Regions from separate parts of the Streptomyces sp. IBSNAI002 genome, predicted to be linked through region 1. Evidence: riboswitches for the same ligand, from Rfam matches in the RefSeq annotation. Region 1 holds a riboswitch; each other region holds the start of a gene.
The links. A riboswitch is a leader RNA that binds a small molecule or an ion and turns the genes downstream of it on or off. The one in region 1 is predicted to bind cyclic di-AMP.
Positions count from the first base shown of each region.

Region 2: linked by a shared signal. The riboswitch ahead of ACTVZO_RS32980 (LysM peptidoglycan-binding domain-containing M23 family metallopeptidase) and the one ahead of ACTVZO_RS30155 (M23 family metallopeptidase) in region 1 are both predicted to bind cyclic di-AMP.
Region 3: linked by a shared signal. The riboswitch ahead of ACTVZO_RS17960 (transglycosylase family protein) and the one ahead of ACTVZO_RS30155 (M23 family metallopeptidase) in region 1 are both predicted to bind cyclic di-AMP.

Region 1 covers NZ_JBQPXG010000002.1:6,288,070-6,297,870, reverse strand. The annotation lists gene ACTVZO_RS30180 (alkaline phosphatase family protein) at 1-160, opposite strand, end outside; gene ACTVZO_RS30175 (DUF5998 family protein) at 160-768, opposite strand; gene ACTVZO_RS30170 (bifunctional acetate--CoA ligase family protein/GNAT family N-acetyltransferase) at 820-3,663, opposite strand; gene ACTVZO_RS30165 (HPr family phosphocarrier protein) at 3,848-4,129, shown strand; gene ACTVZO_RS30160 (GntR family transcriptional regulator) at 4,370-5,047, opposite strand; gene ACTVZO_RS30155 (M23 family metallopeptidase) at 5,249-6,046, opposite strand; cyclic di-AMP (ydaO/yuaA leader) riboswitch at 6,059-6,218, opposite strand; gene ACTVZO_RS30150 (M16 family metallopeptidase) at 6,413-7,780, opposite strand; gene ACTVZO_RS30145 (M16 family metallopeptidase) at 7,801-9,150, opposite strand; gene ACTVZO_RS30140 (DNA gyrase/topoisomerase IV subunit A) at 9,342-9,801, shown strand, end outside.
Region 2 covers NZ_JBQPXG010000002.1:6,995,893-7,005,693, reverse strand. The annotation lists gene ACTVZO_RS32995 (ATP-binding protein) at 1-840, opposite strand, end outside; gene ACTVZO_RS32990 (MBL fold metallo-hydrolase) at 1,188-2,396, opposite strand; gene ACTVZO_RS32985 (SGNH/GDSL hydrolase family protein) at 2,507-3,292, opposite strand; gene ACTVZO_RS32980 (LysM peptidoglycan-binding domain-containing M23 family metallopeptidase) at 3,456-4,415, opposite strand; cyclic di-AMP (ydaO/yuaA leader) riboswitch at 4,418-4,593, opposite strand; gene ACTVZO_RS32975 (tyrosine-protein phosphatase) at 4,909-5,700, shown strand; gene ACTVZO_RS32970 (aspartate aminotransferase family protein) at 5,737-7,158, opposite strand; gene hpnH (adenosyl-hopene transferase HpnH) at 7,155-8,186, opposite strand; gene ACTVZO_RS32960 (phosphorylase family protein) at 8,192-8,854, opposite strand; gene shc (squalene--hopene cyclase) at 8,854-9,801, opposite strand, start outside.
Region 3 covers NZ_JBQPXG010000002.1:3,696,871-3,706,671, forward strand. The annotation lists gene ACTVZO_RS17950 (FtsB family cell division protein) at 1-92, opposite strand, end outside; gene eno (phosphopyruvate hydratase) at 183-1,469, opposite strand; gene ACTVZO_RS17960 (transglycosylase family protein) at 1,753-2,457, opposite strand; cyclic di-AMP (ydaO/yuaA leader) riboswitch at 2,461-2,633, opposite strand; gene ACTVZO_RS17965 (transglycosylase family protein) at 2,910-3,944, opposite strand; gene ACTVZO_RS17970 (cytochrome P450 family protein) at 4,047-5,333, opposite strand; gene ACTVZO_RS17975 (globin domain-containing protein) at 5,455-6,675, shown strand; gene ACTVZO_RS17980 (nucleoside triphosphate pyrophosphohydrolase) at 6,711-7,763, opposite strand; gene ACTVZO_RS17985 (SurA N-terminal domain-containing protein) at 7,792-8,415, opposite strand; gene ACTVZO_RS17990 (YfhO family protein) at 8,608-9,801, shown strand, end outside.

The DNA.
Region 1 (9,801 bases):
GCTCCGCGATGGCCGCGGAGAAGCCGGGCACTCCCTGGCCGGCCACGAGGGTGGGCAGCAGGTCGGCGAGCGAGCCCGTGCCGTACTCGGGGACGGGCGCCGCCGCGAGGTCCAGCAGCTCCGGCTCGTCCTGCCAGTTCTGCGCCGCGGGGTACGTCATCAGCGGGCGGAGGGGGAGGACGTGGCCGCCGTGGCTGCCGTTGCCTCGGAGAGTGCCTGCGCGAAGACCAGGGTCTGGCGCACCGCCTCCGGGCCGTCGCCCGCCTCGCTGACGCGCAGGCTGAGGTCGTCGGCGGTGGAGTTGCCGGTGTAGCCGTGGTCGGAGTCGCAGTTCGGGTCGCCGCAAGCGGCCGGCTCCAGGTCGATCCGGGAGACCGCGCCCCAGCCGATGGTCAGGACGACCTCGCGGGGCAGGGTGCCGGGCGTGTAGGACTCCGGGTTGGCGACGACGCGGCTGAGCACCACGGAGGAGATGCTGGAGAGCTTGACCGACTCGGTGGAGGTGGTGGCGTACGGGGACGGGGACCCGGCGTCCGCGGCCTGCTCGTCGGTGTGGCTGACGATGAAGCGGTTGCCGGTCAGGACCAGCACGGTGACGTGGCGGCGGACCTCGTTGGAGTCGAAGGTCGTCTCCTGGTGGACCAGGTACGACGAGATCGGCTCGCCGCCCACCGCGGCCTCCACGGCCTCGGCCACGAGGGCCGGGTAGTAGCCGCTGCGCTCGATCGCCGTGCGCAGCCCCTGGGTCGTCGTACCGGATTTCGCCATGAGGTCCATCCTAAGGCCCGTACGGGGCATCCCGGCCGCGCGCGGACCCGCTCAGTAGCTGGGGAGGGTCCGCGGGCCGAGATCACCGCGGGCGGGCGGATGCGCCACGCGGACGGTGGCGCTGAGCACGGAGAGTCCCGCGGTGGCGACGACCACGGGCTCCAGGGAGACCCCGATCACCTCGGGGTGGTCGTCGACCAGCCGGGACAGCCGCAGGAGCAGCTCCTCCAGGGCGGGGGTGTCGACGGGGTCGCTGCCGCGCCAGCCGAACAGGAGGGGTGCGGCCCGGATCGACCGGATCAGTCCGGCCGCGTCCCGGTCGGTGGCCGGGACCAGGCGGTGCGCGGTGTCCCCGAGCAGCTCGGAGGCGACGCCGGCGAGCCCGAAGGAGAGGACGGCGCCGGCGGCCGGGTCGATGACGGAGCGGACGACCGTGTCGACCCCGCGGGGCACCATCGACTGGACCACCGGCTGGAGCTCCGCCGGCTTCCCGAGCAGCCCGGTGAGGTCCTCGTACGAGGAACGCAGCTCGGACTCGTTCCTGAGGTCGAGCCGTACGCCGCCCAGGTCCGCCCGGTGGCGCAGGTGGGGGGCGGTGGTCTTGAGGGCGACCGGGTAGCCGAGGATCCCGGCGGCGCGGACCGCCGCGTCGGGGCTGGGGGCGGGCAGGGCGGGCAGGACGCGGATCCCGTAGCGCCCGAGCAGCTCGCGGGCGTCCCATTCGGCGAGGGTGAGCACGGCTCCGCCGTCGACGTCGGCCAGCAGCCCGGCCAGCTGGGCGGCGGCCCCGGGCTCGTCGATGTCCTCGTACTCGGGCACGTGCCCGGCCTCGGCGTTGGCCCGCCGCCACTGCCCGTACCGGACGGCCTCGGCGAGCGCGTTGACGGCCCGCTCTGCGGCGGGATAGCTCGGGATCCTGCCGCCGGGCCCCGGCTCGGCCCGGCCGGCCGCCTCGGAAACCGGCGGCCCGGAGGCAGGCGGCCCGGAGGCAGGCGGTCCGGAAGCCGGCGGGGCGGAAGCCGGCGGGGCGGCAGCGGGCGGGGCGGGGTCGCCCTGCGCGGGCGTGGTCTGTGGAGCGGCCAGTGCCTCGGCCAGCTCGCCGAGTTCCACGTGGACGACCGCCACCGGCTTGCCGGGTCGGCCGGCCACCGCGGAGCGCAGCGCCTCGGCGAGGTCGTCCGCCGGGGTCTGCTCGTTCACCCACGGGATCGCGGTGATCACGACCGCGTCGTTCGCGTCGGAGGCCAGCGCCGCGGCCAGCGCCGTCCGGAAGTCCTCGGGCGAGGCCGCGGTGGTCAGGTCGAGCGGCGGCAGCGGCCGCAGCCCCTGGGTCAGGCAGGCGTCGTAGGTCAGGACCCCGAGGGACTCGGAGTTCCCGAGGATCGCGACGCGCGGTCCGGCGGGCAGCGGCTGCGAGGCCAGCAGCAGCCCGGCGTCCACCAGCTCCGTCACCGTGTCGACCCGGATCACGCCCGCCTGCCGGAGCAGGTCGGAGACGGTGGCCTCCGGCAGCCGGGTGCCCGGGACCACGTGTCCGGCGGGGGTGTGGCGGCCGCCCCTGGCGACGACCACCGGCTTGACGGCAGCCGTCCGGCGGGCGAGGCGGGTGAACTTGCGCGGGTTGCCGAGGGTTTCCAGGTAGAGCAGGGCGACATCGGTCGCCTCGTCGTCGTACCAGTACTGGAGGATGTCGTTGCCCGAGACGTCGGCCCGGTTCCCCGCGGAGACGAACGAGGACAGCCCCTCGCCCCGGCGCACCAGGGCGGAGAGCAGGGCGATGCCGATCGCCCCGGACTGCGTGAACAGGCCGGTCCGGCCGCGCATCGGCATCGGCGCGGGCGTCAGCGAGGCGTTGAGCTCCACCTCCGGCGCGGTGTTGATCACCCCGAAGGCGTTGGGCCCGATCAGGCGCATCCCGTACGAACGCACCTGCTTCACGAGTTCGCGCTGGCGGGCGAGGCCGGCCGGCCCGCTCTCCCCGTATCCGGCGGACAGCACGACGAGCCCCTGGACGCCGTGTTCGCCGCAGGCCGCGACGGCCTCGGGGACCCGGTCCGCCGGAACGGCGATCACCGCGAGGTCGACGGGGGCGCCGACGGCGTCGAGCGTGCGGTAGGCCCGTACGCCCTCGAGCAGGTCGAGGGCGACCGCCTCGTTGACCGCGTAGAGGTGGCCGTGGAAGCCGCTGTCGCGCAGGGTGCGCAGGGCCGCGGCCCCCACGCCCGCGCCGGAGCGGCTGACTCCGATCACCGCGACCGAGCCGGGGGCGAGCAGCCGCTGCACCGAGCGGGCCTCGGCGCGCTGTTCGCGGGCGCGCTGCACGGCGAGGGATTCGGCGGTGGGTTCGAGGTCGAGGGTGAGGTGGACCGAGCCGTCCTCGAAGCTGCGCTTCTGCTGGTAGCCGACGTCCGTGAACACCTTGATCATTTTGGTGTTGGCGGGCAGCACCTCGGCGGCGAACCGGCGGATGCCGCGCTCCCGGGCCACCGCGCCGATGTGTTCGAGGAGGGCGGAGGCCACCCCGCGGCCCTGGTGGGCGTCCTGGACGAGGAAGGCGACCTCGGCCTCGTCGGAGGGTCCGGACGCGGGCCGGCCGTCGGCTCCGATGCGGTCGTAGCGGACGGTGCCGATGAACTCCCCGCCGATGGTCGCCGCGAGGCCGACGCGGTCCACGTAGTCGTGGTGCGTGAAGCGGTGCACGTCGCGGTCGGAGAGCCGGGGGTAGGGGGCGAAGAAGCGGTAGTACTTCGACTCGTCGGAGACCTGCTCGTAGAAGCTGACCAGCCGGCCCGCGTCGTCCGGGGTGATCGGCCTGATCCGGGCGGTGCCGCCGTCGCGCAGGACGACGTCCGCCTCCCAGTGGGCCGGGTACGAAGGGTCCGACTCGGTGGTCATGGGCCTACCTTACGGCCGGAAACCGCCTGCCAGCGTGCGCGCGGCGCATCAGGCACACTGGGGCAAACCCGTGCAAGCTGGGGAAGGTCGAACGGCGGAGGATTCGGGCCGAAGGTCGGTCCGAGCATTCCGGACGTCGTGAGAGACTGGTCTAGACAACCGTAAGAACCTGAAGGGCATCACCATGGCAGAGCGCCGCGTCAACGTCGGCTGGGCCGAGGGCCTGCACGCTCGTCCCGCCTCGATCTTCGTCCGTGCGACGACCGCTTCCGGCGTCCCGGTGACCATCGCGAAGGCCGGCGGCGACCCCGTCAACGCCGCTTCCATGCTGGCGGTTCTGGGCCTCGGCGCCCAGGGCGGCGAGGAGATCGTCCTCGCGTCCGACGCCGAAGGCGCCGAGGCGGCGCTCGACCGCCTCGCGAAGCTGGTCGCCGAGGGTCTCGAGGAGCTCCCCGAGACCGTCTGACCCTTCGGGTTCGACACCTCCGTCGCCCCGCGACCACACGGGCCCACAGGCCCGCACGGTCCACGCGCGCAAGCCGCGGCCCCGCCATCCGGGGACCGCGGCTTTCGCGTTCACGCAGGGGAATCCGGCGCATCCGGAATTCGGCGCACCGGGCGGGGTTGATTTTCGGCACGCCGAATTGACGCCGACCGGAATTCCGGAAGCGGCGCACGAATACCCCACCTTTGTATACGGCTCCTGTTAATGACGGCCGCTCGACATGTTTACGGCAGGTTGCGAAGTGCTCACGGCCGCCCGCGGCCGCGGCCGGTGCGCGCCCGCCGCCCGGTCGGCGTGGATGGCCGTCAGCGTCCGCGCCCGCTCCGCGTCCCCCCGCGCCACCGCGTCCACGATCGCCCCGTGCTCGGCCCAGGAGTCCACCGGCCGGGCCGGCGCCTCCACCACGTACATCCACGCCAGCTTGTGCCGCATCTGCGTCAGCAGCGCGATCAGGCCCGGGCTCCCGGAGGCCTGCGCGAGGGTCTCGTGGAACCAGCCGCCCAGCGACCGCAGGTCCTCGCCCTGGCCCCGCCTGGCCCGCTCCTGGCCCAGCCTGACCAGCCCGCGCAGCACCTTGAGGTGCCCCTCGGTGCGCCGCCGGGCCGCCCTGGCCGCCGCCAGGGGCTCCAGCAGCATCCGCAGCTCGAGGAGGTCGGCGGCCTCCTGCTCGGTCGGCTCGGCCACACAGGCGCCCGCGTGCCGCCGCGTGGTCACGAACCCCTCGGACTCCAGGGTCCGCAGCGCCTCGCGGACCGGGACCCGCGAGACCCCGTACCGCCGGGCCAGCACTTCCTCGGTCAGCCTGCCGCCCGGCCCGAAGACCCCGGAGACGATGTCGTCGCGGATCGCAGTGCATACCGCGTGCGCGGGAATACGCAAGACCGGACCTCCGCCATCTCCGATTTTCGACTGCCACGCCAAAGACCGCGCATATCCATGACGCGCCTGCGCGTGCTGCGACTCTATTGCAACACACGATAATTTCAGAGAGCCGCCGGAAATGACGAACATGTATCCGGCGGGCAGCACGAAGGCCCCGGCTCGGGGAGCCGGGGCCTTCGGTGAGCGGTGGGGTGCGGGTCAGAGGCTGACGCCGTGCGAGCGCAGGTACGCGATCGGGTCGATGTCCGAGCCGTAGTCGGCACCGGTGCGGGCCTCGAAGTGCAGGTGCGGGCCGCTGGAGTTGCCCGTGGAGCCCGAGAGGCCGATCTGCTGGCCGGGGGTGACCTGCTGGCCGACGGAGACGCTCAGCGAGGACATGTGCCCGTACTGGGTGTACGTACCGTCGTTGTGCTTGATCACGACGTTGTTGCCGTACGCGCCGCCCCAGCCGGCCTCGACCACGACGCCGACGCCCACCGAGTGGACGGAGGTGCCGGAGGGCGCCTGGAAGTCGATGCCCGTGTGGCTGCCGGAGGACCACATGCCGCCGCCCGCCTTGTACTGCGTGCTGACGTACGAGCTGTCGAGCGGGGAGACGAAGGTGTTGAGGCGCTTGCGCTCCTCCTCGCGGGCCGCGCGCTCGGCGGCCTCGCGCTCGGCCTTCGCCTTGGCCTCGGCGAGGCGCTTGGCCTCGGCGGCCCGCTGCTTCGCGTCGGCCTCGGCCTGCGCCTTGGCGGCGGCGTGCTCGGCGGCACGCTGCTGGGACGCGGCCTGGTCCTGGATGTCACCCGCGAGGTCCTCGGCGACGACGACCGCGCCGAGCGCGTTGTCCGAGGCGGAGTGGTTGTCACTGCTGTCCGCGGCGAAGGCCGGAGCGGCGAGGGAGCCGACGACACCAGTGGTGGCGAGGGCGGCTATGCCGGCGTAGCCGGCGGTCTTGCGGCTCAAACGGCTGGAACCACGGTGCTTACCGGCGGCACGACTGCCAAACGCCATGAAGGGGCTGATCCTTTCCTTCCCTCTCGCCTACCGGGTTAGCTGACGGGTTCGGAGCAGGAAGGTCTCCTACGGGCCTCCTCTTGCGAGGCGGTCCGATTCACCCCAGGGACTGATGTGGGTCCCCGGCTCCCCAGGCTCGCGCCTGACGGGGACTCGGCGATCGCTGTCCGGTGCCGCGGATGCGGCGGGTACAACTGACGGACAGCACAGGTGACGCTAGGCGGATCATCAGTCAATCGGCAAACAGACACGCCCTTTTGTTGCGTACGCCACACCACATAAAAGCAACCTCTCCGCTAAACGGACAAAAGGGGCTCCGGCGGATATGTCCGCCAGAGCCCCTTGTCGTGCCGTCGGCCGGGGTCAGTTGGTGACGACGCTCACGGCGCCGATCCCCAAGGCCCGCACCGACTCCTCGATCTGCGTCGCGTCACCCACCAGCACCGTGACCAGACGGTCGGCCGGGAAGGCCTTCACGACCGCCGAAGTCGCCTCCACCGTGCCCGTTTCGGCCAGCTGCGCATACAACTGCGCCTGGTAGTCGTCCGGCAGCTCCTGCTCGACCTGATCGGCCAGGGTGCCCGCGACCGAGGCCGCCGTCTCGAACTTGAGCGGGGCCACGCCCACCAAGTTCTGCACCGCCACGTCCCGTTCGGTGTCGGTCAGACCGCCCTCCGCGAGGGTGCGCAGCACCTTCCAGAGGTCCTCCAGCGCCGGGGCGGTGTTCGGGGTGTCCACCGAGCCGCTGATGGCGAGCATCGAAGCGCCCCGGCCGTCGGCGGTGGAGCGCAGCACCTGGCCGAAGGCGCGCACGCCGTACGTGTACCCCTTCTCCTCGCGCAGCACCTTGTCCAGGCGCGACGTCAGGGTGCCGCCCAGGCAGTACGTGCCGAGCACCTGGGCCGCCCACACGCGGTCGTGCCGGTCCGGCCCGATCCGGCCGATCAGCAGCTGCGTCTGGACCGCTCCGGGCCGGTCCACGATGACCACGCGGCCCGTGTCGTCGGCGGTCACCGGCGGCACCGGCAGGGGCTCGGCGGTGTTGCCCGTCCAGGCGCCCAGGGTGTCGGCGAGGACCGCGTCCAGGTCGATGCCGGTCAGATCGCCGACCACGACCGCGGTGGCCGTGGCGGGGCGTACGTGGGCCTCGAAGAAGGACCGTACGGCCGAGGAGTCGATCCGGGCGACCGTCTCCTCGGTGCCCTGGCGCGGGCGCGACATGCGCAGGCCGGCCGGGAAGAGCTCCTTGGAGAGCTGCTTGGCGGCGCGCCGCTGCGGGTTGGCCAGCTCGTGCGGGATCTCGTCGAGCCGGTTGCGCACCAGCCGGTCGACCTCGGAGTCGGCGAAGGCCGGCGCGCGCAGGGCCTCGGCGAGCAGGCCGAGCGCCTTGGGCAGCCGGGAGGCCGGGACCTCCAGGGAGACCCGCAGACCCGGGTGGTCGGCGTGCGCGTCGAGGGTGGCGCCGCAGCGCTCCAGCTCGGCCGCGAACTCCTCGGCCGAATGCTTGTCGGTGCCCTCGGACAGGGCGCGGGCCATGATGGTCGCCACCCCGTCCAGGCCCTCGGGCTCCGCGTCCAGCGGGGCGGCGAGGTTGACCTCGACCGCGATCACCTGCTGACCCGGCCGGTGGCAGCGCAGCAGGGTCAGGCCGTTGGACAGCACCGAGCGGTCCGGGGCCGGGAAGGCCCACGGCTGCGGCTCCCCGGCCTGCGGGCGCGGGTGGAAGGTCATCGTGACGGCTGCGGTGTCGCTCACTGCTCCGCCCCCTCGTTCTCGTCGTCGTTCCCGGCGGACTCGTCGGAGCCGGCCAGCGGCTCGTAGACCAGCACCGCGCGGTTGTCCGGGCGCAGCCGGGCCGCGGCCACCGCCTGTACTTCCTCGGCGGTCACGTCCAGGACCCGCTGGACCGCGGACAGCGCCAGCTGCGGGTCGCCGAAGAGCACCGCGAACCGGCACAGTTCGTCGGCGCGGCCCGCGACCGTGCTCAGCCGGTCCAGCCACTCCCGCTCGAGCTGCGCCTGCGCGCGCTCCATCTCCTCGGCCGTCGGGCCCTCGGCGGCGAACCGCGCGAGCTCCTCGTCCACGGCCGCCTCGATGTCCGGGACCTCGACGCCGCCGGAGGTCTTGACGTCCAGCCAGCCCAGCGAGGGCGCTCCGGCCAGGCGCAGCATGCCGAACCCGGCCGCGACGGCCGTCTGGTCGCGGCGTACCAGGCGGTTGTGGAGCCGGGAGGACTCGCCGCCGCCCAGGACGGTCAGCGCCACGTCGGCGGCGTCGCACTCGCGGGTGCCGTCGTGCGGGAGCCGGTAGGCGGCCATCAGCGCACGCGCCGGGACCTCCTCGACGATCTCCTCGCGCAGCTCGCTGCCGATGACCTCGGGCAGCGAACCGTCCCGGGGCGGCTGCTTGCCGTCGTGCGAGGGGATGGTGCCGAAGTACTTCTCGACCCACGCGAGCGTGCGCTGAGGGTCAATGTCGCCCACGATCGACAGGACCGCGTTGTTGGGCGCGTAGTACGTGCGGAAGAAGGCGCGCGCGTCCTCGAGGGAGGCGGCGTCCAGATCGGCCATGGAGCCGATCGGCGTGTGGTGGTACGGGTGGCCCTCGGGGTAGGCGAGGGCGGTCAGCCGCTCGAAGGCGGTGCCGTACGGGACGTTGTCGTACCGCTGGCGGCGCTCGTTCTTGACGACGTCGCGCTGGTTCTCCATGGACTCGTCGTCCAGCGCGGCCAGCAGCGAACCCATCCGGTCCGCCTCCAGCCACAGCGCGAGCTCCAGCTGGTGGGTCGGCATGGTCTCGAAGTAGTTGGTGCGCTCGAAACTGGTGGTGCCGTTGAGCGAGCCGCCGGCCCCCTGGACCAGCTCGAAGTGCCCGTTGCCCGGCACGTTCGCCGAGCCCTGGAACATCAGGTGCTCGAAGAGGTGAGCCAGGCCGGTACGCCCCTTGACTTCATGGCGCGAGCCGACGTCGTACCAGAGGCAGACCGCGGCGACCGGGGTCAGGTGGTCCTCGGACAGCACCACGCGCAGGCCGTTGGCCAGCCGGTGCTCGGTCGCTGTCAGGCCGCCGGAGCCGGCCTGGGCTGTGGCCGTGTGACCCATGGGCATGTGGTCCCTTCGATACGCGATGCAGAGATTTCCGTCAGACCTGCCACTGTATGCAAGCGCGTCGACGACCGGATAAGTTCCCGGGTCACCCCCTGGGGTCGGAGTCCGGGTTGTCGGTGCCTCGGGCCACAATGGTCCGCGTCAGACCCCCGCACACCCATTCTTGGTTAAGGAGCCGCGCAGCGATGGCCCGCCGCAGCACGAAGACCCCGCCGCCGGAGGATTTCGAGGAGAAGATCCTCGACATCGACGTCGTCGACGAAATGCAGGGCTCCTTCCTCGAGTACGCGTACTCGGTGATCTACTCCCGTGCCCTGCCCGACGCCCGTGACGGCATGAAGCCGGTGCACCGCCGCATCGTCTACCAGATGAACGAGATGGGTCTGCGCCCCGACCGCGGCTACGTCAAGTGCGCCCGTGTCGTCGGCGAGGTCATGGGCAAGCTCCACCCGCACGGTGACGCGTCGATCTACGACGCCCTCGTGCGCATGGCCCAGCCCTTCTCCATGCGGCTGCCGCTGGTCGACGGCCACGGCAACTTCGGTTCGCTCGGCAACGACGACCCGCCGGCCGCCATGCGTTACACCGAGTGCAAGATGGCCGACGCCACGTCACTGATGACGGAGTCGATCGACGAGGACACCG
Region 2 (9,801 bases), 710 kb from region 1:
GCGTACGCTGCCGCCCGCCGGGGGCACGACCTTGACCCGGGTGTACTGCTCCACCTCCGCGACCGAGGAGCGCAGCACCTCGCTGAGGTCGATGGGACGGGTCCACTGGCGCCGGGAGGCGGCCCCGCCGAGCACCGCGAGGTTCTCGGCGTGGCGGCGGATCCGGGTCGCGAGGTGGTCGACGTGGAAGAGCTCCTTGAGCAGGTCCGGATCCTCGACCGTGTCCTCCAGCTCGTCCAGCAGCGAGATCTCGCGGTGGACGAGGGACTGCAGGCGGCGCGCGAGGTTGACGAAGACCTCGACCTTCCGCTCGCTGTCGGACGGGGTGGCCGGCCCGGCGAGCCGTACGAGGGTCGCGTGGGCCTGTTCGCGGGCGCCGCGCAGTTCCTGGGCGAGCAGCCAGAACTCGTCCACCCCCGCGGGATCGGCGCCGGCCGGGGTCCCGGTCGGGCCGCCGCGCACCGGCCGGCCGGGAGCCTCGCCGCGCTCCAGCCGGTCGGCGGCGCCGCGCAGCTCCTGACGGCCGCGCACGCTGGAGCGGCGCAGCGACTCGCACCGGTCCCGTACGGCCTTCGCGGCGCGCTGCGCGCCGAGCAGGGCCGCGGCGAGCGCTCCGGCCACGAGCAGGGCGCAGCCGGTGAGCACCGGCCAGAGCCGGGCGTCCCGGTCCCCGGCCCCGCCGCCGAGCTGGAGGGTGAAGATGACCGCGGCGGCGCCGCTGAGCGCGGCGGCGAGCGTGGGCAGGACGGCGGCGCGGACCAGCTGGGGGCGTATCTGCCGGCCCGGACCGGTGACGGCGTGTCTCGACGGGGCGTGGCGGGCGGCGCGGAGTCCGGACATCGGCGTCCTCGGTACGTGGGGCCCGGCCCCCAGCGTTCCCGGGGCCCGGTGTTGATCACCGGATACCCACGCTAGACCGCACCGTCCCGCCCCGGACGGCCAGTTGGGGAAGTTCGCCGGGGTGCTTCCCGCTCCCGGTGGAGCGCTCGTACAGCCGCCCGAATCCCCCGGGTCGCCTTCCGGCGGGTACGGCGGCGGCCGTGCGCCCCCGCAGGCCCGGGGCGCCGCCCCGGGCCTCCGCCGTACGACCGCCCGCGCCCCGGTCGCGGCCCGCCCGCGCCCCGGCTGCGGCCCGCCGCTCCGGCCGGCGCCCGCCGGCCCCGGCCCGCGGCGGGCGCCGCGGCCCGTCAGGACCCGACGGCCTCGGGCTCCTCGCGGATCACGCCCGTCGCCCGGCCCGCCGTGACCGCGGCGACGGCCACCTCGGGTGCCGCGTGGCCGCCGGCCACGAACGGCCGCCACCACGGCTTCGCGGGGGCGTCCGCCGCGCCCGGTTCGAAGGGCTGCCCCGGGACCGGCAGGGCGATCGCGGCTCCGGCCCCCTCCGCCGCGGCGAGGGTCCCCTCGCCCGGCTCGTCCCACGGGTGAGGGGCCAGGTTGAAGGTGCCCCAGTGGATCGGCAGCATCGTGCCGTGCGGGGCGCCGCCCTGGAGGTCGAGGTGGGCGCGCATGCCCTCCTCGGGCGTCATGTGGATGTCGGGCCAGTATTCGGAGTAGGCGCCGATCTGGATCATCGTCGCGTCGAAGGGCCCGTGCTCTGCGCCGATCTCCGTGAAGCCGGGGAAGTAGCCGGTGTCCCCGCTGTGGTAGATCCGGTGCGCGTCCCCCGCGACCACCCAGGAGGCCCACAGGGTGTGCTGCTGGTTGCGCAGTCCGCGTCCGCAGAAGTGCCGGGCCGGGGTCGCGGTGAGCGACAGCCCGGCGACCTTGGTGCTCTCGTTCCAGTCCAGCTCGCGCAGCCGGTCGGCGGGCACGCCCCAGCGCTCGAGGTGCGCGCCGACGCCGAGCGGCACGGCGAAGACCGTGTCCGTGCCGGCCAGCTCCTTGATCGTCGGCAGGTCGAGGTGGTCGTAGTGGTCGTGCGAGATCACCACGACGTCCACCGGGCCCAGCGAGGCCAGCGGTACGGGTACGGGGTGCAGCCGCTTGGGCCCGGCGAAGGGGAAGGGCGAGCACCGCTCGCCCCACACCGGGTCGAACAGCACGCGTCGCCCGTCGATCTCGGCGAGCACGCTGGAGTGTCCCATCCAGGTGATCCGCAGTCCGCTCGCGGGCGGCTTGGCCAGTTCCGCGAGGGTCGTCGGGTACACGGGGATGGGGGCGCCGGGGGTCCGCCGGATCCGCTGCTCCCGGTGGAAGTAGATCTTGGCGAACTCCGCCATCGACCCCGAGGGCCTGGTCCGGGCCCCGAGCGGGTTCTGGAAGACGCCGTCGGCGAAGTTCGGCGAACGGTGGATGCGCTCCAGCCGGGCGCCGGACGGGTCGGCGCCGAAGGCTTCGGGCCGCAGGGCACGCAACCGCGGACGCAGGGGACGCGGGGGACGGGAGCCGGTCAAGGCGCCTCCTGGGAGAATGGGGTCGGGACGGTCGTCGGTCTACGACCATGCCAACGCACACATACCCCGAAGGATTCCGCTTACGGCCCCCGTCCTCCGTCTGCGGCCCCCTACAGGGGCAGCAGGTCCGGGCGCTTCGCCTCGACGTGGTCCCCGGAGGACTCGCCGCGCAGCCGCCGCCCGATCCAGGGCGCGAGGTGCTCGCGCGCCCACTGGATGTTGTCCCGGGTCACGTCCACCGAGCCGCGCGGCCGCTGCGGCGGCCAGGGCTGGTCCGGGTCGGCCGGCACCTCGAGCCCGAGCACCTGAGCGGCGCGCAGCGCCACCCGAGTGTGCCCCTCGGGCGACAGGTGCAGCCGGTCGGCGTCCCAGGCGCGCCGGTCCTGTACGGACCTCAGCGACCAGAGGTCGAGCACCGGGCACTCGTAGCGGTCGGCGATGGCGCGCACGTGCGCGCTGTACGTCGCCACCTTGCCCCGGAGGTGCTTGAGGACCGGCACCCCCCGGGTGTCGAAGCCGGTGGTGATCATGACCAGGCCGACGGCCCCCGTGAGGTCGGCGACGGCGGCCTCGAACCGCTCCGCCACGTCGTCCGGGTCGGTGCCGGGCCGGATGATGTCGTTGCCGCCCGCGCAGAAGGTCACGAGGTCCGGCGCGAGCTCCTTGGCCCGCGGTACCTGCTCGGCCACGATCTGGTCGAGGAGCCGGCCGCGCACGGCCAGGTTCGCGTACCGGAAGTCGTGTTCGTCGCGCTGGTCGGCCAGGAGCACGGCGAGCCGGTCCGCCCAGCCGAGATAAGAATCCCCGGGTCCCGGGTCCCCCACGCCCTCGGTGAAGCTGTCCCCGATCGCCGCGTACGAGCCGATGGTCTTGAGTGTCGTCTTCGTCGCTGCCACGGAACGACATCCTTCACCCGCGCACACGACCTACGCCAACGTAAGCAGGGGTTGACGGACCGTGATCTATACCACGCGGAGGATAAGGAATAAGTACACATCAGGCCGGGACCCCCCTCGGGTCCCGGCCTGACGCGGGTCCGTGCTCCGACGGCGGCCGCCGTCAGATGGTGACGCCCTTCGAGCGGAGGTAGCTCACCGGGCTGATGTCCGAGCCGTAGGACGGGCCCGTGCGGATCTCGAAGTGGAGGTGCGGGCCGGTCGAGTTGCCGGTGGAGCCGGAGAGGCCGATGCGCTGCCCGGCGGTGACGCTCTGGCCGGCCGAGACGGAGAGCGAGGAGAGGTGGCCGTACTGGGAGTACTTGCCGTCCGCGTGCCTGATGATGACCTCGTTGCCGTACGATCCGGCCCAGCCGGCCGAGACCACGGTGCCCGCACCGACGGCCTTGACGTCGGTGCCGGAGCTCGCGATGAAGTCGACGCCGGTGTGGTAGCCCGAGGACCACATGGCGCCCGAGGCCCGGTACTGGGTGGATATCCCGCCGGGGACCGGGGCCACGAATCCGGCGCCGGGGGCCTTCGCCTCGGTGGACGAGCCGCCGCCCTGCGGCTTCTGCTTGGGCTGCGGGGCGGGGGCGGGGGCCGCCTGCTCACCGGAGGAGCCCTCGTCGGCGGACGGGGCGCCGGTCGAGGACCGCTCGGCGGGAGCCGGAGCCGGAGCCGCTTCGGCCGGGGCCGCCGACTTCGCGCCGAGGGTCAGCTTCAGGCCCGGGTGGATCAGGGAGGGGTCGGTGCCGACGGCCTCGCGGTTGTCGGCGTAGAGCTTCTCCCAGCCACCGGAGAGGTTGCGCTCCGCGGCGATCTTGGAGAGGTAGTCGCCGGGCACGACCGTGTAGACGGCCGGTGCGGACTCGGCGGCGGCGGGCGCGGCCTGGAACGCGACCGGGAGCTGCGGAGCGACGGCGGGGGCCGTGGCCGGAGCGGCGGCGGGAGCCGGGGCGGCGCTGGCGCCGGCCGCACCCATGAGGGGCAGCGCGAGGGCCGCACCACCGGTGCCGGCGACGGCGAGACCGCGGGAAAGGGAACGGGACTTGGGACGGCGGTGCTTACCCTTTGCAGGCATGGCGAATTCCTCTCCGTCGCCTGCGAGGTGAGCTGTCGGGTTCGGACTGGAGATGTCCGGACGTACATGAACGGAACATGTACGACTTCACCCCAAGCCGTTCCGGGGAAAGATCCGGAACAGCGGCTTACCTGGTTCCCCCGCTCCTGCCGCGCGCGTGAATAGTCGGTGGGGTTTCCGGGAGGCGGCAGGATTAGGCGGTCCACCCGGATCGATCGCGAAGGTAATCGAGTCCGCCCGTACGTAACAAGCCATGAATTCCCCTGAAGAATCACCGGGGTGAGGGATCGACGGAATTCCGGTCACCCTCCGTCCATTCCGCACCGTCAACAACCGCCCCGGCCGGGCCATTCGGCTTTCGCGATCAGGCACGCACGGTCACCGTATGATCTGGCTCACGGGGCCGTGCCCGATCTCGCCGCCGGGCATGGCAAGTTGGAGCCAACCAGCTCAATACGGACAAGCTGTCCCATGAAGAAGCGGAGGAGTTCCTTTGACCCAGCAGATACAGGAGCCGGAACTGTCCGGAGTGCGCAATTTCCGCGATGTGGGCGGATTGTCAACTTCTGACGGACAACGAGTGGCGACGGGACGACTGTTCCGAAGCGGACATCTCGCACATGCCACCGAAACCGATGCGGAGTTCCTGGCATCGCTCGGGCTCCACACCATCTTCGACTTCCGCAACGACGCCGACCACGCCCTGGAGGGACCGGACGTCGTCCTCCCCGGGGTGAGGAACGTCAACATCCCGCTCTCGGACCCGGCCGACGGCCGCGAGTTCTGGGCCATGGTCCGCGAGGGCGCCCTCGACCAGCTCCGCTCGGTCCTGGGCGACGGCAAGGCCGCGGCCCGGATGGCGCAGTCGTACCGCACGATCATCCGGCACCGCACGGCCGAGCACAGCCGGGTGGTGCACGCCCTCGCCGAGGACAGTGTCCCCGCCCTGCTGCACTGCGCGGCCGGGAAGGACCGCGCGGGCCTTTCGGTCGCCGTCGTCCTGCTCGCGCTCGGTGTCGAGCGGGACGCGATCATCGCGGACTACCTGGAATCGAACGCCCCGCACCGCCGCTACCGGGTGCGCCGCAGCAGCGAGTCGCAGGAGGCCCGCTCCCCCGAGGTGATGGAGCTCCTCGCCCCGCTCTTCGACGCCCGCGCCGAGTACCTGACGGCGGCCTTCGACACCATCGACGAGCAGTGGGGCGGACGCGAGGGCTACCTGACGGAGGGCCTCGGGCTCACGCCCGAGACCCTCGCCCGGCTGCGGGACCGGCTGCTGGCCTGACGGTCCGGCCGTCCCGCCGCCTGCCGGAGCAGGCCGTCACCGGTTGCCGACGGCCTGCTTCACCAGGGTCCTGCCGAACTCCCACATCAGCCCCGACCCGCCGTGCGCCTCGTCCATGACCTCGCGGAAGGCGCCGACGAACCGGTCGACGTCCCGCTCGTCCACGATCAGCGGCGGGATGAGCTTGATCACTTCCAGGTGGTCTCCGGACACCTGGGTGAGGATCCGGTGCTTCTGCAGCAGCGGCACCACGACCATCTGCGCGAAGAGCCCCTTGCGGGCCGCCTGGAGCATGGCCCACCGGCTGCGCAGCCCCAGCGAGGACGGCCGGCCGAACTCGATGCCGATCATCAGCCCGCGCCCCCGCACCTCGTGCAGCAGCTCGTACTCGTCCACCAGGGCCGCGAGCCGCCCGCGCAGCAGGTCGCCCACGGCCCGGGCGTGCGCGACGACCTCCTCGTCCTCCATGACCGACAGCACCGCCAGTCCGGCCGCCATCGCCTGGGCGTTGGAGCCGAAGCTCGCGGAGTGCACGAGGACCCGGTCCATGGACGAGTAGACCTTCTTGAAGATCCAGTCCTTCCCCAGGGTCGCACCGACCGGCACGTAGCCGCCCGAGAGCGCCTTGGCCACGCACACCAGGTCGGGTTCCACGCCCGGCTCGTACTGGTACGCGTAGAAGTCGCCGGTCCGTCCGAGGCCGGTCTGCACCTCGTCCGCGATCAGCAGCGCCTTGTGGCGGTGCAGCAGTTCCTGCGCGGCGAGCAGGAAGCCGGGCGGAGCGGCGAGGACGCCCTTGCCCTGGATCGGCTCGACGACGAGGGCCGCCACGTCGCCCTTGCGCAGCTCGCGCTCCAGGGCGCCCAGGTCCCCGAGGGCGATCTTCGTATCGGGCAGCAGCGGTGCGAAACCGTCCCGGAAGCCGTCCTCCCCGTTCACCGAGAGCGAGCCCGTGGTGAGCCCGTGGAAGGCGTGGTCGCAGTAGAGGACCCTGGGCCGTCCCGTCGCGTACCGGGCGAACTTCAGGGCCGTCTCCACCGCCTCGGTGCCGCTGTTGCCGAAGAAGACCCGGTCCAGGTGGGGGCTGTACGAGAGCAGCTTCTCGGCCAGCAGCCCGGGCAGCGGCTGGCAGTCGAAGCGGGTGAGGTCGGCGAGCTGGGCGTCCAGGACCTCGTGCAGGGCGCGGCGGACCACCGGGTGGTGCCGGCCCAGGCCCATCACCCCGAACCCGGCCAGCATGTCGAGGTAGTCGTTGCCCTCGGCGTCCCAGAAGTGGGCGCCCTCGGCCCGCTCGTAGACCTTGTCGAAACCGATGGTGTGGAGCATCCGCGGCAGTTGGTGGTTGAGGTGCCGGGCGTGCAGCTCGTACCGCTCGCCGCCGCGCTCGGCCAGCAGGGCGCCGAGGTCGAAGCCCTTGCCCCGGCCGCCCTCCGTCCCCCCTCCCGGTGGGGGCGTCATGCCGACGCGTCCCGGTTCCCGCCGATCGTCTCCCGCGCCGCGCGCAGGGACTCCTTGAGGGAGCCCATGGTGGCGAGGACGGCGGTGGGCTCGTATCCGCAGTGCGCCATGCAGTTCGCGCAGCGCGGGTCCTTTCCGCGGCCGTACTTGCTCCAGTCCGTGTCGTTGATCAGTTCCCGGTACGTCGGGACGTATCCGTCGCTCATCAGGTAGCAGGGGCGCTGCCAGCCGAAGAGCGAGTAATTCGGAATGGCCCAGGCCGTGCAGGGGAAATCGGCCTTTCCTTCCAGGAAGTCCAGGAAGAGCGGCGAGTGGTTGAGCCGCCAGCGCCTGCGGTTGCCGCCCGCGAAGGCCTTCCTGAAGAGTTCGCGGGTCTGTTCGACGCCCAGGAAGTGCTCCTGGTCGGGAGCCTTTTCGTAGGCGTAGGCGGGCGAGATCATCATCTCGTCGACCTGGAGGTCGTCATTGAGGTAGTTGAGCACCTCGATGATCGTCTGCGGGGTGTCCGTGTTGAAGAACGTCGAGTTGGTGGTGACCCGGAAGCCGCGCCTCTTCGCCTCCTTGATGGCCGCGACCGCCTCGTCGAAGACACCTTCCTTGGCCACCGACTCGTCGTGCCGTTCGCGCAGCCCGTCGATGTGCACGGCGAAGGCGAAGTACGGGGACGGGGTGAACTTCTCGATCTTCTTGCGCAGGAGCATCGCGTTGGTGCAGAGGAACACATACTTCCGCTTGGCGACCAGCTGGCGGACGATCTCGTGGATCTGCGGGTGCATCAAGGGCTCGCCGCCCGCGATGGACACCATGGGCGCACCCGACTCCAGCACGGCGCCGACCGCCTGGGCGACCGGCATGCGCTGCTTGAGCACCCCGGCCGGATGCTGGATCTTCCCGCACCCCTCACAGGCCAGGTTGCACGCGTAGAGCGGTTCCAGCTCGACGATCAGCGGGAACTTCTCACGCTTGCGGAGCTTCTGTTCGAGCAGATACGTCCCGACCCTGATGGTCTGGCGCAGCGGCATGGCCATCTGGCTCACCTCCTGGGGAGCAGCAAAGAACGGTGCCAGTCATAAAACGCGGGCAGTACGGCACGCAGTACGCGGAAGGCCGATATTCCACCGCGGACCGTGCCGATGCGGACGAGCTCATGCTCCGGAGCGTCCACGATCACCCGGACGGCCGCAACCGGGCGTCCTCCCCCCGACGGGGGGCAGCCGCCCCGGGTGGCGGCCCACAGGGTGGCCGCGGACTCCATGTCGACCGCGATGGCGCCGGTGGCGCGCAGCTGCGCGCGCTCCTGGCCGCGGACGACGTGGTCGGATCCGGTCAGTGCGCCGGTGTGCACGGTCCGGCCGGGGGCGGCCCGGGCCAGTGCCTCGGCGAGCAGGGCGGTCCCGGTACAGGCGACCACCCCCTGCGGATCCCGGGTCTCCTCGGCGACGACCAGGTCGCCGGGGTGCATGCCGGGCACCAGCCCGGCGCAGAACCCGGTCGCGAGGACGGCCGCCCGGTCCATCCCCGGCCGCTCCAGCGCGCGGCCGACGGACCGTCCGGCCGCGCGCGGGCCCATGCCGGTGCGGAGCAGGGCGTAGTCCCCGCGGCCCGCGCTGCGCAGCGCCGTCTGCTCGATGCGCAGGGCGCAGGCCACCAGCAGCGGACCCGGGTCCGCGGCTCCGTTCCCCCGGGCCGCGGACATCAGGACCCTCCGGCGGCCGCGAACGGTTCCCCGTGCAGGTAGCGGCCGAGCGCGGTGAGCGGGAACACCTGCCGGTACAGGTGGTAGTTGATGGAGAAGTCCCAGGGGAAGCCGGTGCCCGTGAAGTGGGGTTCGTCCCAGGAGCCGTCCTCCCGCTGGGTCGCGACCAGGTGGGCGACTCCCCGCTCGACGGCCCTGCCGTCCCGTTCGCCCGCCGACAGCAGCGCCATCAGCGCCCACGCCGTCTGCGAGGGGGTGGAGGCACCCTTCCCGGCCCAGGACCGGTCCTTGTAGGACCGCTGGTCCTCGCCCCACCCGCCGTCCTCGTTCTGTACGGACTCCAGCCAGCGCACGGCCCGCCGGATCGCGGGATGCCCCGGGGCGATGCCGGCCGCGGTGAGGGCCGGCACCACCGACCCGGTGCCGTAGACGTAGTTGGTGCCCCAGCGGCCGAACCAGCCCCCGTCGGGCTCCTGTTCGGCGAGCAGCCAGGCGACGCCGCGCCGGGTCCGCGCGTCGCCGCCCCTGCCCTCGAAGGCGAGCATCTCCACCACGTGGGCGGTGACGTCGGCCGAGGGCGGGTCGATGACCTCGCCGAAGTCGCAGAAGGGCAGCCGGTTCGGGAAGGGGCTGGTGTTGTCGGCGTCGAAGGCGCCCCACGCGCCGTTCTTCGACTGCATGCCGAGGTTCCAGGACACCCCGCGGGCGATGGCCGCCTCGACCCGGGCCGGGTCCGGGTGCTTGACGCGGCGCAGCGCGAGGACGACCTCGGCGGTGTCGTCGATGTCGGGGTAGGTGTCGTTGTGGAACTCGAACGCCCAGCCGCCGGGGGCGAGCCCGGGCCGGCGCACCGCCCAGTCCCCGGTGCGCGCGATCTCCTCGCCGAGCATCCAGTCCGCGGCCTTGACCAGCGCCGGGTGGTCGGGGCGCAGACCCGCGTCGGCCAG
Region 3 (9,801 bases), 2.6 Mb from region 1:
GAGCGGTAGACATGCGCGGCGGTCCGCTCGCCGAGCTGCTTGAGCCTGGTCGCGGTCGAGAAGGTGGAGAACCGATCCCGGTTCCCGGCCATTGATCCGCCTCCCCTGTGTACGCACTACGCACTACGTCCCCGCACACGGTACGGGACCGAGTGCGGGGACGTACGGAGGCGAGGGCGTGGTTAGCCCTTGAAGCGGGGGAACGCGCTGCGGCCCGCGTACACCGCGGCGTCGTCGAGGATCTCCTCGATGCGCAGCAGCTGGTTGTACTTGGCGACGCGGTCCGAGCGGGCCGGGGCGCCGGTCTTGATCTGACCGCAGTTCACGGCGACGGCAAGGTCGGCGATGGTGACGTCCTCGGTCTCGCCGGAGCGGTGCGACATCATGCACTTGAAGCCGTTGCGCTGGGCCATCTCGACGGCGTCGAGGGTCTCGGTCAGCGAACCGATCTGGTTCACCTTCACGAGCAGGGCGTTCGCGGAGCCCTCCTCGATGCCGCGGGCCAGGCGCTCCGGGTTGGTGACGAAGAGGTCGTCGCCGACGATCTGGACCTTGGCGCCGAGGCGGTCGGTGATGACCTTCCAGCCGGCCCAGTCGTCCTCGTACAGCGGGTCCTCGATGGAGACGAGCGGGTACGCGGAGACGAGCTCCTCGTAGTACTCGGTCATCTCTGCGGCCGAGCGGGACTGGCCCTCGAACTCGTACTTGCCGTCCTTGTAGAACTCGGACGCGGCGACGTCGAGCGCGAGCGCGATGTCCTTGCCCGGGGTGTAGCCGGCCTGCTTGATGGCCTCGACGATGAGGTCGAGCGCGGCGCGGTTGGACTCCAGGTTCGGGGCGAAGCCGCCCTCGTCACCGAGACCGGTGGAGAGGCCCTTGGTGTGCAGGACCTTCTTGAGGGTGTGGTAGACCTCGGCACCCCAGCGCAGCGCCTCGGAGAAGGACTCCGCGCCGATCGGGGCGATCATGAACTCCTGGATGTCCACGTTGGAGTCGGCGTGCGACCCACCGTTGAGGATGTTCATCATCGGAACGGGCAGCAGGTGCGCGTTCGGGCCGCCGAGGTAGCGGAAGAGCGGCAGGTCCGAGGCCTCGGACGCGGCGTGCGCGACGGCGAGGGACACGCCGAGGATCGCGTTGGCGCCGAGCGAGCCCTTGTTGTCGGTGGCGTCCAGGTCGAACATGGCCTGGTCGATCAGGCGCTGCTCGGTGGCGTCGTAGCCGACGAGCTCCGGGCCGATCTGCTCGATGACGGCGAGGACGGCCTTCTCGACACCCTTGCCCATGTAACGGTTGGGGTCACCGTCACGGAGCTCGATGGCCTCGAAGGCACCGGTGGAGGCGCCGGACGGAACTGCAGCACGGCCGGTGCTGCCATCGTCGAGGCCCACCTCGACCTCGACCGTGGGGTTGCCTCGGGAGTCCAGGATTTCCCGGGCTACGACGACGTCGATGGACGGCACGAGCATCTCCTTCTGGGATGTGACGCTGGGTGTGCGGTGGCATCAGGCCGTGGGATGGCCTTGCCGCCTAGAGCCTAACCGGCTCCGGGCACTGGGCCCGCCGACCGCCCGGGTCCTGGGACGAAAAAGGGTCCGAATACCCCTCTTCCGGGACATAGGGCTCTTGATCATCACGGCCCCGCCCGCGCACGCGCCACCGCCCGGCGCGTGGGGAAGGCGCGCCGGGCGGTGGGTGGTGGTGCGTGGTACTGCCTGTTGCTCGGGGACACCGCGGCTATTGCCGCAGTGTTCAGCTGAGCTTCAGCTTCTGACCCGGGAAGATCAGGTCGGCGTCCGAGACGATGTCCTTGTTCAGCTCGAACAGCTTCTGCCAGCCGCCCTGCACGCCGTTCGCCTCGGCGATGGTGCCCAGGGTGTCGCCGGACTTCACCTCGTACGAGCCGTTGCCGGTCTGCGGGGCCGGGGTCTCGGTGCGCTCGGAGCCGGTGACCGGGGCCTCGGCGCGCTTCGGCTCCGTCTTCTTCGGCTCGGTCTTCTTCGGCTGGGTCTTCTTGGGCTCGGTCTTCTTCTCCTGCTTGGGGGCGGCCTCGGTCGCGCCGCCGCCGGTGTAGGAGGAGTTCGACAGGCCCTTGCCGCAGTGCGGCCAGGCGCCCTTGCCCTGGCCCTTGAGGACCTTCTCCGCGACGGCTATCTGCTGGGACTTCGAGGCCTGGTTGGCCTGCGGGGCGTACGACTTGCCACCGAACGCGGCCCAGGTGGAGGACGAGAACTGCAGGCCGCCGTAGTAGCCGTTGCCGGTGTTGATGGCCCAGTTGCCGCCGGACTCGCACTGCGCGACCTTGTCCCACTCGGACGCGGTGGCGGCGCTGGCGGTGCCCGCGGCCATCAGGGGGGCGGCGACGGCCACACCGGCGACACCGGCGAGCGTGACGATGCGGACGGACCGCTCGATTGCAGTACCGCGACGGTGCTTGCCCTTGCCGGAAAGCAGCATGGAGTTTCTCCTCACCGACGCCTACGAGGTGAGCTGTCGGGTTCGGGCGAGTGAGTTGCCCGGCCGTGCGACCTAGCGCACGTCTTAACCCCTAGCCGGTGGCGTGACCGTCTCTCAACGGCCGCTCCCGGCACCTACCTTGGTTCCCCCGCTCCTGCCTTCGGCGCTTGACGCGACGACTGTTCCCCCCGTCCGCCGGCAGGATTCGGCGATGCGGTCGAAGGAGCTCGCGGTGGCGAGCGATTCAGAAGGTAGACAGGTCTCTCCCCGATGTTCAACGAGCGGCATCGGGGAGAAACGGGCCCTACTTGCGCCCCTCGTACGGATGTTTGCGCAGGTGAGGGCGGGGTTTGCGGCAGCCGCCGGGTGGGACACGCCAGTTGACCGGAAGAGACACATGTCTCACTTACAGAAAACGGACAATCAACTCTTTCCGGCTGCCCGAAGTGCCCTTATTCGGCAGTTAGATCCAAGTTTTGTCCGGGCTTGATCAGATCGGCGTTCTCGCCGATGACCTGCTCGTTGGCCTCGTAGAGGGCGTTCCAGCCGCCCTTGAGTCCCTTGGCGTCCGCGATGGCCGTCAGGCTGTCGCCCTCCTTGACGGTGTACGTGGGCTCCGACGGGACGTCAGACGGGCCGGGGGCCTCGAGCGCGGGCGCGCCGCGGTGCTTGCCGTTGCCCTCGGGGGCGGTCACGGGCGGTGCGGCGGGGTCGGGCGAGGCCTCGGGGGTCTCCGGGGCCGCAGGCGCCGTCGGGTCGCCCGGGGCCACGGGGGGCCCGGTGACCGGGGGCTGGCCCGGGGTCACCGGCGGGGTGACGGGCGGCGTGGTGGGCGCGTCCGGGCTCACGGGGGCGGTCGGCTCGGTGGGCTCCACCGGGGCGGGCGCCGTGGTGGGGTCGTCCGGCGAGGGCATGACGGGCAGTCCGAGGGAGGGCGCGAGCGGGCCGTCGGGGAGCGCGAACGACGGGCTCGGCGCGGGCTGCGTCGGAGCGCCGAAGTCCGTGGACGGCTTGCCGGTCCCGGTGGTGGGCACGCCGTGGTCCGGGCGGGACGGCGCGGCGCCGGCCTGGGAGCCGCCCGGCAGGCCGGGGTCGACCTCGGCGGCGGGGCCCTGGCCGTCCAGCCCGGCCGAAGCCGCGCACAGCGGCCACGCCTGCGGGCCCTGGGAGGCCAGCACCCGCTCGGCCACCGCGATCTGCTGGGAACGGCTCGCCAGGTCGGCCCGCTCGGCGAAGTCGAGTCCGCCGGCGTTGCTCCACTGCTCCTGGCTGAACTGCAGGCCGCCGTACTGGCCGCTGCCGAAGTTCGCGCTCCAGGCGCCGCCGCTCTCGCATTCGGCGACCTTGTCCCACGTGGACGTGTCGGCCGCACTGGCGTTGGTGGCGGCGAGCAGCGGCAGTGCCAGCGCGGAGCCTGTGACTCCGGCGGTGACGACTATCGCGGGCACCTGGCGGGGGCGTCTGTGGCGGCCGTTCCCGGAACGCATGAGCTGCACCTTTCGCATAACGGCGGGGTAACGGCAGAACCTAGCGGCCTTCGAACGATTGTCACAACTCCGGTCGGCAACTGACTTCCGGTCAGTCGCCCTTCAGATGTTTCGGGGTGTGAAGCGCACGGGAAGGGTGCGCAGGCCACGCATGATCAGCCCGCCGCGCCAGCGCAGGTCTTCGGGCGGAACAGCTAGTTCCAGATCTGGCAGACGCGTGAGCAAAGTCGCAAGCGCGGTCTGTCCTTCAAGTCGTGCGAGCGGAGCGCCCAGGCAGTAGTGGATGCCGTGCCCGTATCCGAGGTGCTGGTTGTCCGTCCGGGAGAGGTCGAGGGTGTCCGGCTCGGCGAAGCGCGCGGGGTCGCGGTCCGCGGCCGCGAGGACGACCAGGACCGGATCCCCGGTGGCGACCCGCTGCCCGCCGAGGGTCAGCGGCTCGGTGGCGAACCGCCAGGTGGCCAGCTCCACGGGGCCGTCGTAGCGCAGGAGTTCCTCGACGCCGGTCTCCAGCAGGCCGCTTTCGCCGGCCGCGAGGGAGGCCTGGAGGCGCTCGCGCTCGCCCGGGTTCATGAAGAGGGAGTGGACGCCGTTGCCGATGAGGTTGACGGTGGTTTCGAAACCGGCGAAAAGCAGGATGAAAGCCATGGCCGTGGCCTCGGCCTCGGTGAGGTGGTCACCGTGGTCGCTCGCCCGGATAAGATCGGAAATGAGGTCATTGCCCAGATCATCCCGCTTGCGGTGGATGAGTTCCCCGAGATAGGTCCGCATCTGCTTCACGGAACGGGCCACTCCGCCGCGCGGGCCTCCGCCGTGGCGGATCATCATCCCCGCCCAGTCGCGGAAGTCGTCCTGGTCCTCGCGCGGTACGCCGAGCATCTCGCAGATGGCGTAGATGGGGAGCGGGAAGGCGAACTCGTGGATGAGGTCCGCCTCCCCCCGCTCCGCGAACCCGTCGATGAGGTGGTCGGTCAGCTCCTGCACCCGCGGGGTGAACTCGGCGACCCTGCGCGGGGTGAACGCCTTCGACACCAGCCGCCGCAGCCGGGTGTGGTCCGGCGGGTCGATGTTGAGCAGGTGCGTCATCAGCTCGGCCTTGCGCTCCCCCGGGATCCCGGTCTTGCCCTTGGCGTGCGCGGGCTCCGCGTGGTGCGCCGGGTTCTTGCTGAGCCGCTGGTCGGCCAGGGCCTGGCGGGCGTCGGCGTACCGGGTGACCAGCCAGGCCTCGACCCCGCTGGGGAGCTTGGTGCGGTGCACCGGCGCGTGCTCGCGCAGCCAGGCGTACGCCGGATACGGATCGGTCGCGAACTCCCAGTCGAAGAGGGTCGGGCCCCGGCCGGCGGGGCGGGCCGAAGGGGTGTCTGCGGGGTCTGCGGGGGTCTGCTCGTGCACCCGATGACCGTATCCCGGCGCCGTCCCCCCATCCCATATGGGTGCTTCGCCGCGGCTGTCCGCAGATCCGCCGTCACTTGACCTCACCTTCCCCGGCATTCCTACTTTCGGTTTTGTGGATGTGAGGATCTTGAAGAGCAGCTTCGCGGTGGTGGAGAGACGGGCCGAGCACGCGGTCAAGTACTTCTACTCCCACCTCTTCTGGCACAACCCCGGCATCCGTGAGCTCTTCCCGGCCTCCTCCGAGGACATGGAACGGCAGCGGGACCGGCTCTTCGCCGCGCTCACCCACGTGATCGCCCACCTGGAGGACGACGGGCTCCTCCCCTATCTCCGCGACCTGGGCCGCGACCACCGCAAGTTCCGGGCCGGACCCCAGCACTACGCGGCCGTGGGCACCAGCCTGCTCGCCGCCCTCGCCGAGGCCTCCGGCGAGGCCTGGACCCCGCAGGCCGAGAAGGCCTGGGCCGAGGCGTACCAGCTGATAGCCGACGCGATGCTGGCCGGCGCCGCCGCGGCCGAGGAGCGGGAGCCGGCCTGGTGGGACGCGGAGGTCGTACGCCATCTCCAGTACGGCGAAGACATCGGCGTACTGACCCTGAAGCCGCACGCCCCCTTCCCCTACCTCCCCGGCCAGTACGCGAGCGTGAGCAGCGAACGCGTCCCGAGGACCTGGCGCACCTACTCCATCGGCAACGCCCCCCGCCCCGACGGCACGCTGGACCTGCACGTCAGCCGGATCGAGCGGGGCCGGCTCAGCACCGCCCTGGTCCGCGACGTGCAGCCGGGCGAGATGCTGCGGCTCGGTGCCGCGGGCGGGCGGCTGACCTTCCGCCGCGGGGACCGTCCGGCCAGCCTCATCGCCGCCGGAACCGGGTGGGCGCCGGTCCGGGCCCTGTTGGAGGACCTCGCGGAGCGCCCTCCCGACCAGGACGTCCGGCTCTTCGTGGTCGCGCGGGACGCCGCGCACCTCTACGACCGCCCGCTGATCGACGAGTACGCCGCCGCCTGCCCCTGGCTCTGCGTCACCTACCTCACGCCCGCCCCCGGGCAGCACCGCAACCAGGCCACGGACCGGCTGGCCACCGCGCTCGGCCACCGGGGGATGTGGCCCGAGCAGGACGTCTACCTCAGCGGACCGCCGCTGTTCGTCGAGGAGACCGCCCGCCTCCTGGAGGAGCTGGGCGCCCTGCCCGGCCGGATCTTCCACGACTCCGTGCCCGCCGCCGGACGCGGCCACGGCCCGAACGGCCGCCCGCTGGGCTTCGGAGAGTGGTTCCTGAACCGCCCCTCGCCGCACTGGCACAACCCCTCGGGCCGCGCGCCGGGGGATCCGGCGTAGCTCGTCCGGCGTAGCTCGTCCGGTGCCGCCGTGGGCTACTCGCCGACGCCCTCGGCGGCCCGGATCGCGGCCCGGTAGGCGCGGGCGGCGGCGCGCAGCGCGGTCTCGGGGTCGGTGCCCGCCGCCTCGGCGCGTGCCGCCAGCGCCAGCAGCTCGTAGCCGATGCCCTCGCCGCGGGGCAGCTCCACGGCCACCCCGCCCGTACGGGCCCGCCCGGCGAGCTTGGCCGCGAGCGCGAGCCCCGGCTGGCCCAGCGGGATCCCGTCCGTGACGGACTCGCGGCTCTTCTCCACCGCCTTGGTGCGCTGCCAGTGCGCGCTGACGTCCTCCGGGGTCTCGGCCTTCTCGTCGCCGAAGACGTGCGGGTGCCGGTGGATCAGCTTCTCCACGAGGGTCCCGGCCACGTCGTCGATGGAGAACGCCCCGCCGGCGCCCTCGTCATCGTCATCGTCACCGGACTCCTCGCCGTCCTGCGCCGTGCCCTCCCCGGCGCCCTCCTCCGCGATCCGGGCGTGGAACACCACCTGGAGCAGGACGTCCCCGAGCTCCTCGCGCAGTTCCTCCCGGCTCCCGTCCTCGATGGCCTCGACCAGTTCGTACGCCTCCTCGATCGCGTACTTGGCCAGGCCCCGGTGGGTCTGCCGGGAGGTCCACGGGCACTCGCGCCGGACCCGGTCCATCACCTGGACCAGATCGAGCAGGCGGGCGCCCGGCAGGTCGTACGAGCCGGGCAGCAGCTCCAGATCGGGCATGGCGACCCGGCCCGAGCCCGCGAGACGGGCCAGCCCGTCGGTGAGCCGCTGGTCGCCCTCACCGCTCAGGAGCACCACGACCGTGCCGCCCCCGGCGCAGGCCCCGACCAGCTCCTGCGCGTCCGGGCTCCCCTGCACGACCTCGACACCCGCGTCCCGCAGGTACGGCAGCTGCGGGTGGCCGGGGTCGGCGCACAGCACCCGCTCGGCGGCGTGCAGGGTCTGCCACGCGGGCCAGGACAGCACGCCGGGGGCGACCCGGTGGCTGGTGGTCAGCAGGACGATGCGCCCGGTGGGCTCGGCCGCGGTGGACTCGGAGGGATCGTGGTCGGTCACCCCCCGAACCTACCTCCGCGGGCGCGCCTCAGGCTCCGGCGGGTGCCTGCTCGGGCCGGGTCCGCTGGGTGATCCAGGGGGTCTCCCCGGCGCCGAGCTTGATCTGCTCGACGTCGAAGGAGCCGTAGCGCGGGTTGACCTCGATGTGCAGGGCCTTCGCGGCGGTCCGGGCGGGCTCCTCCAGCTTCCCGTTGCCGTACTTGGCGGTCAGCTTGGTCAGCAGCGCCCGGTCCCGCAGCAGCCGGTCGGCCTGGCCGGGAGCCATGGCGCCCTTCTGCAGGAGCGCCGCCTCGAACTGCCCGGGCCCGCCCTCCGCCTCGACCAGCGCCTTGCGCTGCTCCTCGATGTCCTTCTCGGACACGGAGATCCCGGCGGTCTTGGCCATCTTGTCGATGATGCGGCTCTGGAGCATCGCGTCGAGCTTCTGCCGCTCCAGGTTGGGGGTGCTCGCGATGAGCTCCGCGGCGGCCTGTCCGGTGCGGTTCTGGGCGGCACGCACCTCGTTCACCTGGGCCTGGACGGCGGAGGTGGTGATCCGTTCGCCTCCGACGACGGCCGCGGTGCCGGGGTGCGCCTGCCCGGAGCACGCGGACAGCAGTGGGGCCGCCAGCAACAGGGCGGTGGAGACGGAGAGCGCAGTGCGACGGTGCAAAGGAGCCTCCAGGGCCGGGAGATTGTGCGTCGGTGCACAAGGGCCTTGCGATGATCGATGGTATGCAGTCAGGGTGATCCGAGCCACTGATTCGACCAACGATTCCCGGGGTGTTGGGGTGCGCCTCTGTTCGTGTCGCGGCCACCCCTCGGTCATCCCGCCGTCCTCCGGTGGTGCCAAGGTCGGCGCACCATGTCGACACCGCACCGCTCGCCGCGACGCCTGAGCCTGGCCGGCTCCGCGCTCGCCGCCCTGCTCACGGTGGTGGCCGTGTGTGCCGGGGACGCCGTCGCCCGCGTCTTCCCCTACGGACCGCGCCACCGCAGCATCAACGACCTCGGCAACCAGTTCGTCCCCTTCCACGCACACCTGTGGGACCTCCTGCACGGGCGTGCGGAGGGCGGGCTGCTGTTCAACTGGCAGTCCGGCTACGGCACGAGCTTCCTGCCGGACCTGGGCACCTATCTGGCCAGCCCCTTCGCGGTGCTGGTCGGGCTGTTCCCGCGGGCCGACATAGACCTGGCGGTGTACGTGGTCACCGTGCTCAAGACGGCCGCCGCGGCAGCGGCCATGACCTGGCTGCTGCGCACGCAGCGCCGGGGGGCCTGGTGGGCGGCGGGGCTGCTCGGGGCCTCGTACGCGCTGTGCGGCTGGTCGGTGATCGAGGCCTCCTACAACCCGATGTGGCTCGACGGCCTGATCGCCTTCCCGCTGCTGTGCCTGACCGGGGAATGGGCCCTGCGCGGGCGGCGGCTCACGGCGGCCGCGCTGGTCGTGGCCGTGTGCTGGACGGCGAACTTCTACACCGCCTACATGGCGACCCTCGGCGCGGCACTGGTGGTGCTGGTCCGGGTGGTGCTGACCCGGGAGGGGGCCAGGGCCCGGCTGGCCGTGACCGGCCGGGCGGCCGGTACGACCGTGCTGGGGATCGCGCTCGCGGCGCCGGTGCTCGCCCCCCTCTTCCTCAGCTCCGGGCAGGCCTATCCGGGCTGGGTCAAGGAGTTCCGGCCGGTGTCCTGGGCGGACCTCTTCGCGCGGCTGCTCCCGGCCACGTACTCCTTCTCCTCCCCCGCCGTCTTCGTCGGCACCGGAACGCTGCTGCTGGTGGCCGCACTGCCCTTCCACCGGAAGGTGCCGCCGCGCACCCGGCTGGCGTGGGCCGGGCTGACCGCGGCCGTCGCGCTCTCCCTCCAGTGGGCCCCGACGCACCTGGCCTGGCACCTGTTCGCGACCCCGAACGGGAGCCCGTACCGGCAGACCTTCGTGCTGGCCGGGATCGCCGTGATCGCCGCCTGGGCGGGTCTGTCGGCGGGGCTGCCGGGGCGGCGGGCGCTGGCGGCCGGGGCGGGGCTGCTGGCGGCGGCCGTCCTGTGGGGCGGCGGGAGC